2 regions of the Streptomyces siamensis genome follow, and region 1 is predicted to be linked to the other one. Evidence: riboswitches for the same ligand, from Rfam matches in the RefSeq annotation. Region 1 holds a riboswitch; the other holds the start of a gene.

Region 1 (5,224 bases):
GGCCGCCATCTACGCGGCGGGCGCGGCCGGCTTCTTCGCCGTGCCGTACACGATCCTGGTCTACCCGCTGATCTTCACCTTCCTGCCGCGCCTGTGGTCGGTGTCCCACAAGCACGGATACGTGACGACGTCCGACTTCGTTCGCGGCCGCTTCGGCTCCAAGGGTCTGTCCCTGGCCGTGGCGATCACCGGCATCCTGGCGACCATGCCGTACATCGCGCTCCAGCTGGTCGGCATCCAGGCCGTCCTGGACGTGATGGGCGTGGGCGGCGGCGACAACACCAACTGGTTCGTCAAGGACCTTCCGCTGCTCATCGCCTTCGGTGTGCTGGCCGCCTACACCTACTCCTCGGGCCTGCGTGCCCCCGCCCTGATCGCGTTCGTGAAGGACACCCTGATCTACATCGTGATCGCGGTGGCCATCATCTACATCCCGATCAAGCTGGGCGGATTCGACGAGATCTTCAAGGCGGCGGGCGACAAGTACACCGCGGCCGGCGCGGGCGGGCTCGTGCCTCCCGAGGCGGGCCAGTGGACCTACGCCACGCTCGCGCTCGGCTCGGCACTCGCGCTGTTCATGTATCCGCACTCGATCACGGCGACGCTGTCCAGCCGCAGCCGCGAGGTGATCCGCCGCAACACCACGATCCTCCCGCTGTACTCGCTGATGCTGGGCCTGCTCGCGCTGCTCGGGTTCATGGCGATCGCGGCCGGGGTGAAGGTCACCAACGGCCAGCTCGCGATCCCGCAGCTGTTCGAGAACATGTTCCCGGACTGGTTCGCGGGTGTGGCCTTCGCGGCCATCGGCATCGGCGCGCTGGTCCCCGCGGCCATCATGTCGATCGCCGCCGCGAACCTCTTCACGCGCAACATCTACAAGGACTTCATCAAGCCGGACGCCACTCCGCAGCAGGAGACCAAGGTCTCCAAGCTGGTCTCCCTGCTGGTGAAGGTGGGCGCGCTGGTCTTCGTCCTCACCATGGACAAGACGGTCGCCATCAACTTCCAGCTCCTGGGCGGCATCTGGATCCTGCAGACCTTCCCGGCCCTGGTCGGCGGCCTGTTCACCCGCTGGTTCCACCGCTGGGCGCTCCTCGTCGGCTGGGCCGTGGGCATGCTCTACGGCACGATCGCCGCGTACGGGGTGGCCTCGCCGACGCAGAAGCACTTCGGCGGCAGCGCCAAGGAGATCCCCGGCATCGGGGAGATCGGCTACATCGGCTTCACGGCGTTCACCCTGAACGTGGTCGTGACGGTCGTCCTCACCTTCGCGCTGCGTGCGTTCAAGGCCCCGGACGGCGTCGACGAGACGTCCGCCGAGGACTACACGGCGGACGCGGGCGACCCGGGGGTCGAGGTGGAGCTGCCGGTGGCGGCCCACTGACCCGGCGGTTCCACACTCCGCGGCGCCCCTCGGTCAGGGGGGCGCCGCGGTCTTTTCGCGCCCGCGGTCCTGCCGTCGTACGGTGACAGGTCCCAGCCCCTGGGAATTCGGCGGCCCTCCCGCGCGATCTCCCACAGACTGTGCGCATGGACACAGTCATCCGCGTCGCGCGTCCCGAGGAGTACCCGGGCCTCGGCGAGATCACCGCCCAGGCCTATCTCGGCGACGGACTGCTCGACTTCGGGGAGAGCGACGCGTACCTCGGAGAGCTGCGGGACGTGGCCAAGCGCGCCGCCGCGGCCGACGTGCTCGTCGCGGTCGAACGCGACTCCACGCCCGGCACGCAGCGGCTGCTGGGTGGGGTGACCTTCGTGCCGCGCGGCGGCGCCATGGCCGACATCGCCCGCCCCGGCGAGGCCGAGATCCGCATGCTCGCGGTCGCCCGCGAGGCACGCGGCCGGGGTGCCGGGGAGGCACTCGTCCGCGCCTGCGTCGACCGCGCACGGGCCACGGAGGGCTGCGTACGCATCGTGCTGTCCACCCAGCACTCCATGCACGCCGCCCACCGGATCTACGAGCGCCTCGGCTTCACCCGCACCCCGGACCGCGACTGGAACCCGATCCCGGAGCTGGACGACATCAGGCTCCTCACCTACGAACTGACGCTCTGACAGCTCTCCTGCCACCCTCCGAAGCCGACACGACACAACATGTGGGGGTGGTCCCGCAGCCCGGCACAAGATGTATGCTCATGCTCGCTGTCGCCGCAGGGGAATCCGGTGCGAATCCGGAACTGTCCCGCAACGGTGTACTTGTGCGTGTTCGCGTATCCGCCTGCACGCGCTGGCTTCAGTCCGAGGACCTGCCGGCAGCGCACCCCGGCCGTCCGGCCCGGGTGCCGACGACGTCCGGGCCTCGCGGAATGGGCCGGTGGACGCGGTGCGCTGCCCTCCGGTCAGCGCCCCCGTGTGCCTCCGTGCCTCCCGACAGGCCCCGTGCCGAGCGAGGGAGAGCCCCACGTGACCATCGCGCCAGCCGATCCGGCTTCAGCGTCAGCGCAGCAGGCCCCGGTGGAGACGGACGGTCCCGGTACCGCGCTGCTGCGGATCCTGACCGATCTCACCGCCGACCTCCCCGACGCCGACCCCGGCCGGGTCGCTGCCGCCGCGCTGCGCGGCCGGTCCGCCCGGGCCGACGAGGCGGAGCTGCGTGAGCTGGCCACCGAGGCGGCGGCGGGACTCATCTCCGAGGACCCCGCGTACTCGCGGCTGGCCGCCCGGCTGCTGACGATCAGCATCGCGGCCGAGGCCGCCTCGCAGGGCGTCGCGTCCTTCTCCGAGTCGGTCGCCGTCGGCCACCGCGAAGGTCTTGTCGCGGACCGTACGGCGGAGTTCGTCCGCCTGCACACGGCCCGCCTCGACGCGCTCGTCGACGTCGAGGGCGACGACCGCTTCGGCTACTTCGGCCTGCGCACCCTGCACAGCCGCTATCTGCTCCGCCACCCGATCACCCGCCGGGTGATCGAGACGCCCCAGCACTTCATGCTCCGGGTGGCGTCGGGTCTCGCCGAGGACGACAGCGTCCGCTCCGTGGACGAAGTCTCCGCGCTCTACCGGCTGATGAGCCGCCTCGACTACCTGCCCTCCTCCCCGACGCTCTTCAACTCCGGTACGCGGCACCCGCAGATGTCGTCCTGCTACCTCCTCGACTCCCCGCTGGACGAGCTCGACTCCATCTACGACCGCTACCACCAGGTGGCCCGGCTCTCGAAGCACGCGGGCGGCATCGGGCTGTCGTACTCCCGCATCCGTTCGCGCGGTTCGCTGATCCGCGGCACGAACGGGCACTCCAACGGCATCGTCCCGTTCCTGAAGACCCTCGACGCCTCGGTCGCCGCGGTGAACCAGGGCGGCCGGCGCAAGGGCGCGGCGGCCGTCTACCTGGAGACCTGGCACTCCGACATCGAGGAGTTCCTGGAGCTGCGCGACAACACCGGTGAGGACGCCCGGCGCACGCACAACCTGAACCTGGCGCACTGGATCCCGGACGAGTTCATGCGCCGGGTGAACGAGAACGGCGACTGGTCGCTGTTCTCCCCGGCCGACGTGCCGGAGCTGGTCGACCTGTGGGGCGACGAGTTCGACGCCGCGTACCGCAAGGCGGAGGAGGCCGGGCTCGCCCGGAAGACCATCCCGGCCCGCGACCTGTACGGCCGGATGATGCGCACCCTCGCACAGACCGGCAACGGCTGGATGACCTTCAAGGACGCCGCCAACCGCGCCGCCAACCAGACCGCCGAGCCGGGCCACACCGTCCACTCCTCGAACCTGTGCACCGAGATCCTGGAGGTCACGGACGACGGGGAGACGGCGGTCTGCAACCTCGGTTCGGTCAACCTCGGTGCCTTCGTGAGCGACGGCGACATCGACTGGGAGCGGCTGGACGAGACCGTCCGCACGGCCGTGACGTTCCTGGACCGGGTCGTCGACATCAACTTCTACCCGACCGAGCAGGCGGGCCGCTCCAACGCCAGGTGGCGCCCGGTGGGCCTCGGCGCGATGGGCCTCCAGGACGTCTTCTTCAAGCTGCGGCTGCCCTTCGACTCGGCCGAGGCGAAGGCGCTGTCCACGCGGATCGCCGAGCGCATCATGCTCGCCGCGTACGAGGCCTCCGCGGACCTCGCCGAGCGCAACGGCCCGCTGCCGGCCTGGGAGAAGACCCGTACGGCCCGCGGTGTGCTGCACCCCGACCACTTCGACGCCGAGCTGACCTGGCCGGAGCGCTGGGCGGCACTGCGGGAACGCATCGCCGCGGTCGGCATGCGCAACGCGCTGCTGCTCGCCATCGCGCCCACCGCCACCATCGCGTCCATCGCGGGCGTGTACGAGTGCATCGAGCCGCAGGTCTCCAACCTGTTCAAGCGCGAGACGCTCTCCGGCGAGTTCCTCCAGGTCAACTCCTACCTGGTCGCCGACCTCAAGGAACTCGGCGTCTGGGACGCGCGCACCCGGGAGGCGCTGCGCGACTCCAGCGGCTCCGTGCAGGACTTCGCGTGGATCCCCGCCGAGGTCCGGGCGCTGTACCGCACTGCGTGGGAGATCCCGCAGCGCGGCCTGATCGACATGGCCGCGGCGCGCACCCCGTTCCTGGACCAGTCGCAGTCGCTGAACCTGTTCATGGAGACGCCGACGATCGGCAAGCTCTCCTCGATGTACGCGTACGCCTGGAAGCAGGGCCTGAAGACGACGTACTACCTGCGCTCGCGCCCGGCGACCCGCATCGCCCGCGCGGCCCAGGCGCAGGCGCAGCCCGAGAAGACCATCCCCGTCCAGCAGGTGGCCGACCCCGACGCCGTCGCCTGCTCCCTTGAGAACCCCGAGTCCTGCGAGGCCTGCCAGTGACGACCGCCCCGAACACCGAGAAGAACCTGCTCGACCCCGGCTTCGAGCTGACTCTGCGCCCCATGCGCTACCCCGACTTCTACGAGCGCTACCGGGACGCCATCAAGAACACCTGGACCGTCGAGGAGGTCGACCTCCACTCGGACGTCGCCGACCTCGCGAAGCTGTCCCCGGCGGAGCAGCACCTGATCGGCCGTCTGGTCGCCTTCTTCGCGACGGGCGACTCGATCGTGGCGAACAACCTGGTGCTGACGCTGTACAAGCACATCAACTCCCCGGAGGCGCGGCTCTACCTGAGCCGGCAGCTCTTCGAGGAGGCGGTCCACGTCCAGTTCTATCTGACGCTGCTGGACACCTATCTGCCCGACCCGGAGGACCGGACCGCCGCCTTCGCGGCCGTGGAGAACATCCCCTCCATCCGCGAGAAGGCCGAGTTCTG
Region 2 (5,224 bases), on a different contig from region 1:
GCCCCGACCTTTGCTCTCGACCGGCCTAGTAGGGGGACAGCTCACCGCGGACCGTGCGGGCGGCTGCGACCAGGTTCTCCAGGGAGGAGCGCGTCTCCAACCAACCGCGGGTCTTCAGGCCACAGTCGGGATTGACCCACAGGCGTTCCGCGGGGATGGCCTTCAGCCCGGTGCGCAGCAGTTCGGCCGCCTCCTCGACGCTCGGAACGCGCGGGGAGTGGATGTCGTAGACACCGGGTCCGGCCTCGCGCGGGTAGCCGTGGCGGGCCAGTTCACGGGCGACCTGCATGTGGGAGCGGGCGGCCTCCAGGCTGATGACATCGGCGTCCAGGTCGTCGATGGCCTGGACGATGTCGCCGAACTCGGCGTAGCACATGTGCGTATGGATCTGGGTGTCCGGGCGCACACCGGCCGTGGACAGTCGGAACGCCTCCGTGGCCCAGCCGAGGTAGGCGGCTCGGTCGGCGGTGCGCAGCGGCAGCGTCTCGCGCAGCGCCGGCTCGTCCACCTGGATCACCGAGGCCCCTGCGGCTTCCAGGTCGCCCACCTCGTCGCGCAGCGCGAGGGCGACTTGGCGGGCTGTGTCGCCGAGGGGCTGGTCGTCGCGGACGAAGGACCAGGCGAGCATGGTGACCGGCCCGGTGAGCATGCCCTTGACCGGACGCCCCGTGAGGGACTGTGCGTACGTGGTCCAGCGCACCGTCATGGGTTCGGGGCGGGAGATGTCACCGGCCAGGATCGGCGGGCGGACGTACCGCGTGCCGTACGACTGGACCCAGCCGTGCTGAGTGGCGAGGTAGCCGGTGAGCTGCTCGGCGAAGTACTGGACCATGTCATTGCGTTCGGCCTCGCCGTGCACCAGGACGTCCAGGCCGGCCTTCTCCTGGAAGGAGATCACCTCCTGGATCTCGGCCTTGACACGCTCCTCGTAGCCGCCCGTGTCGATGCGCCCCGCGCGCAGGTCGGCGCGTGCCGTGCGCAGTTCGTTCGTCTGCGGGAAGGAGCCGATCGTGGTGGTCGGCAGCAGCGGCAGCCCGAGGCGGGCGCGCTGGGCGGTCGTCCGCTCGGGGTACGGCTGGGAGCGGCGGGCGTCGGCCTCGGTGACGGCGGCGGCCCGCGCCCGCACGGCCGGATCGTGAGCGATCGGTGAGCCTGCACGCGAGGCCAGATCGGCCCGGTTGGCGGCCAGTTCGGCCGCGATCGTGTCGGTGCCCCGGGCGATGCCCCGGGCCAGAGTGACGACCTCCCGTGTCTTTTGCCGCGCGAAGGCGAGCCAGCGCACGATCTGCGGCTCGATGTCGCGTTCTACGGAGGCGTCGAGCGGCACGTGCAACAGGGAGCAGGAGGTGGCGACGTCGACCCGGTCCGCCAGCCCCAGCAGGGTGCCGAGCGTCGTGAGTGACTTCTCGAGGTCGTTCACCCAGATGTTGCGGCCGTCGACGACACCGGCGACCAGGCGCTTGCCGGGCAGGCCGCCCACGGCGGCGAGATCTTCGAGGTTGGCGGCCGCCGCCCCGGTGAAGTCCAGGGACAGGCCCTCGACCGGCGCCTTGGCGAGCACGGGCAGGGCTTCGCCGAGCCGGTCGAAGTAGGAGGCGACCAGCAGCTTGGGCCGGTCCGTGCGTGCGCCGAGATCGCGGTAGGCGCGGGCCGCTGCGTTCAGCGCGGCCGGGGTGCGGTCCTGCACGAGGGCCGGCTCGTCGAGCTGCACCCAGGTGGCGCCGGCGGCTCGCAGGTCGGCGAGGACCTTCGCATACACCGGAAGGAGGCTGTCGAGGAGGACGAGCGGGTCGAAGTCGGCGGCCACGCCCTGTGCGGCCTTGGCCAGCAGGAGGTAGGTGACGGGCCCGACGAGGACGGGCCGGGCCGTCAGCCCCAGGGCCAGGGCTTCCTTGAACTCGTCGACCTGCTTGGTCGAGTCCGCGTTGAACACCGTGTCCGGGCCCAGCTCAGGCACCAGGTAGTGGTAGTTCGTATCGAACCACTTCGTCATCTCCAGCGGAGCGACGTCCTGGGTGCCGCGCGCCATGGCGAAGTACCCATCCAGGGCGTCCGCGGCGACGGCGCCCCGATGGCGGGCGGGGATCGCGCCGACCATGACGGTGGTGTCGAGTACGTGGTCGTAGTACGAGAAGTCACCGGTCGGCACTTCGTCGATGCCGGCTTCGGCCAGTTGCCGCCAGTGCGTCCGGCGCAGGTCGGTGGCGGTGGCTCGGAGGGCGTCAGCGGTGACACGGCCCTTCCAATAGCCCTCGATCGCCTTCTTCAGTTCGCGGTTCTGTCCTTGGCGGGGGTAGCCGTACACGGTGGCCCGTGCTGCCGCGGTCGCGGACTTCGCTGTCACGGAGATCTCCTTCGCGAGATGAATCCCTGAGATTCCGGAGACGGGACGAGAGCGCGAAGGGGTGACGAACCGGACGGATACGGCCCCGCGCGGCAAGGCACGGTCGAACGTCTGGTGTGTACGCCGACCTGCCCTCGAGGTCACCGGAATGTCCGCGCACGAGTGGTTCGCGCGCGGGCAGTTGGCAGGTCTTCGGACTCACGGGCACGTCCTCACCGAGGAGGACACCTACTGGCCGTCGCTTCCCAGACCCTCCTTCGGGCCCAGTGCGTATGACGGCGGTCGTTCCCGCTCACCGCTGCGGGGCAGTCCCGGATTCCCACCGGGTTCCCTCTTACGACGCATCCCGTCTGGCGGACGGGGCGAACCAGCTGCTCCCGTCAGCCTACGGGGTGCCGCGTTCGGGGAAAGCGGCACGTCCACCATCCGGATGGTGAAGGGGGACACTCGAAGGCAGCAACGCCACAAGGCGGGAGGCGCCCGCACTCGCGCCTCCCGCCCCTCCCTTGTGACACCGCGCGGGACCCTCGTCCCGCCGGCGGTACGGGCCCCTCAGCCCGCGCCCTACCAGGTCCTCAGCCCTGGTCGTAGGTGTGGAACCCCCTGCCGGTCCGACGGCCGAGCAGTCCGGCTTGCACCATCCGGTGGAGCAGCGGCGATGGCGCGTAGAGCGGCTCGCGGAACTCGTCGTAGAGGGACTCGGCGATCGAGGCGACGGTGTCCAGACCGATCAGGTCCGCGAGTTTCAGCGGGCCCATCGGGTGAGCGCAGCCCAGCTCCATGCCGGCGTCGATGTCGGCGGCCGTGGCGAGGCCGGACTCTGCCATCCGGATCGCGGACAGCAGGTAGGGGATGAGCAGCGCGTTGACGACGAAGCCTGCCCGGTCCTGGGACCGGATCACGGTCTTGCCGAGCACACGGGTCGCGAAGTCCTCGACCGTGCAGGTCACGGGCAGCGCTACTTGTGGACCGCACGAGTCGTCACCCGGCACCGCGGCGGCTGGGGCGAACCCGGCAAGACCTTCGCCATCGGCCTCGGCTGCGAAATCCGCCACGCCCACCGCCTTGTCTACTCGGACGGCCTCGACCTCACCAACGCGTCCGCCGCCACCCCCATCGGCATGGGCTGCCGCGTCTGCGAGCGCCTCGACTGCTCCCAACGAGCCGCGCCTCCCCTCGGCCATCAGCTCCTCGTCGATCAGAACAGCAGCACGTTCGTGCCGTACCCCGTTTCGGACTCGGACCACGTCGACACTGGTTCCTCCTCATACGGCTGATCGCCGGACGTGACACGGTCGCCGACAAGAGCCCAGCGATTCCACGGCGCTTGAGCAAGCCGGAGGATCAGCCGCGCCGTCACCACGCCGACCGACCGACGTAGGTGTTCCGACTCGCAGCGACCTCGCCCCACGGATCCTTTGAGGAGCCCTTGCGTCATGTGATGACGGGTCGGCGGTGCCGCACGCAGGGGTAGTCCCGTTCGTGCGTCCTACGCCGGCCTGCTCCGCAGCGGACGTTCGGTTCACCCCCGCTGGTCGCGTGACCGAGCCGCTGACCATCCACAGACGCCGCCTCGGGTCCGAGCTGCCGCTGCAGGGGCAGCCGTCTCTTCACGGCTGTTCCGTCAGATACCGGGTCGGGTAGCCGCGCGCCACTCGTCCTCGACGATGCTGAACATCTCAGAGTCTCGCCAGCCGTCCCGAATCAACGCGGTGTGACGAAGCCGCCCCTCCCATGTCATGCCGATTTTGACGAGCACCCGAGCCGACCCACGGTTGCGCGGGTCGCAGGTGGCATAGATCCGGTGGAGGTCGAGTTCCTCGAAGCCTCGCGTGAGCAGCTCGTTCGCGATGGCTGTTCCCAGGCCCTGGCCCCAGACCTGCGGGTGCACGACGTAGGTGATCTCGCCTTGCCGTTGTCCTCGGCTTCGGACATGCAACTCGCCCATGCCGACCACGTCGCCCTCGACACGCGCCGCGTAGGAGAACCGTTGCTGGGGTGTGTGCGCCCACGCGTCGACCGCATCCGTCACGAACGCGCGCGTCTGCGCTTCACTGTTCGGTCCCCAGGTCTGGAAGCGGCAAGCCCGGGCGTCGGAAGCCCAAGAGTGGACAGCTCGCCAGTCCGCGAGCCCGATCTTGCTCAAGGTCACCAATTGTCGAGGCACCAGACGATCGTGCCAGGTGCCGTTGCGGCTCCGGCAAGACCGAGCAGAACGCGGTGAAGTCCATGGTCCTTACGGACACCGGTGGGCGCGTGCCATTCTGCAGCCCGGTCCTGCCGGGCAGTTGCACCGACATCACCCAGGCGCGACGGCTGGGACTGGCCCAGCTCCCGGCCTGCGGCCCGTTCCTGGAGATCCTCGCGGACGCCGGCTATCAGGGCATGGGCGCACAGAGGGGCGGAGGAGTGGTGACTCCGCCTCATCACAAGTTCAAGAAGAATCCTCCCGCCTGGTCCGAGGAGCGGCACGAACAGCGGCGTAAGGCGCACTCCTCACAGCGCATCCGCGTCGAGCAAGGCATCGCCCATATGAAGACTGGCGGGCTCTGGCCGGCCATCTTGGCCGACGCGAACACATGTGTGACATCGTCCAGGCCGTCGCCGGTCTGCTCTCGCACCTGCAGACCGCCACCCTCGGCCGCAGGATTCGAGCGTGAACACCGACAACGCCACACCCCTCGCCGGGCCAAGGCCGACCGTGCACGAGGTCGTCAGCCTCGGGCGGGCGACCGCTGAGCGGCGATCCGTCCGGGGGCGAGGTGCGGCCGAAGCAGCGCTTGAGCAGTCTTCTCGGCGTCGGTGAACCTGGTCTGTCCTGCGTCGGTCAGGGTCACCTCGACGGTCCTGCGATCTCCGTCACGACGCTCACGCTCGATG

Evidence for each region. Region 1 has a riboswitch for cobalamin ahead of ABEB03_RS19970 (ribonucleoside-diphosphate reductase subunit alpha). Riboswitches for the same ligand answer to the same signal wherever they lie in the genome.
Region 2: another riboswitch for cobalamin. It lies ahead of metE (5-methyltetrahydropteroyltriglutamate--homocysteine S-methyltransferase); the one in region 1 lies ahead of ABEB03_RS19970 (ribonucleoside-diphosphate reductase subunit alpha).

What each region holds. Positions count from the first base shown of each region.
Region 1 is NZ_BAABKB010000013.1:281,290-286,513, forward strand. It holds gene mctP (monocarboxylate uptake permease MctP) at 1-1,384, shown strand, start outside; gene ABEB03_RS19965 (GNAT family N-acetyltransferase) at 1,531-2,055, shown strand; cobalamin riboswitch at 2,130-2,268, shown strand; gene ABEB03_RS19970 (ribonucleoside-diphosphate reductase subunit alpha) at 2,404-4,785, shown strand; gene ABEB03_RS19975 (ribonucleotide-diphosphate reductase subunit beta) at 4,848-5,224, shown strand, end outside.
Region 2 is NZ_BAABKB010000031.1:43,654-48,877, reverse strand. It holds gene metE (5-methyltetrahydropteroyltriglutamate--homocysteine S-methyltransferase) at 26-2,344, opposite strand; cobalamin riboswitch at 2,511-2,731, opposite strand; partial or broken gene ABEB03_RS33065 (3-hydroxyacyl-CoA dehydrogenase family protein) at 2,920-3,282, opposite strand; partial or broken gene ABEB03_RS33060 (short-chain fatty acyl-CoA regulator family protein) at 3,295-3,621, shown strand; gene ABEB03_RS33055 (GNAT family N-acetyltransferase) at 3,969-4,496, opposite strand; gene ABEB03_RS33050 (transposase family protein) at 4,499-5,083, shown strand; gene ABEB03_RS33045 (helix-turn-helix domain-containing protein) at 5,059-5,224, opposite strand, start outside.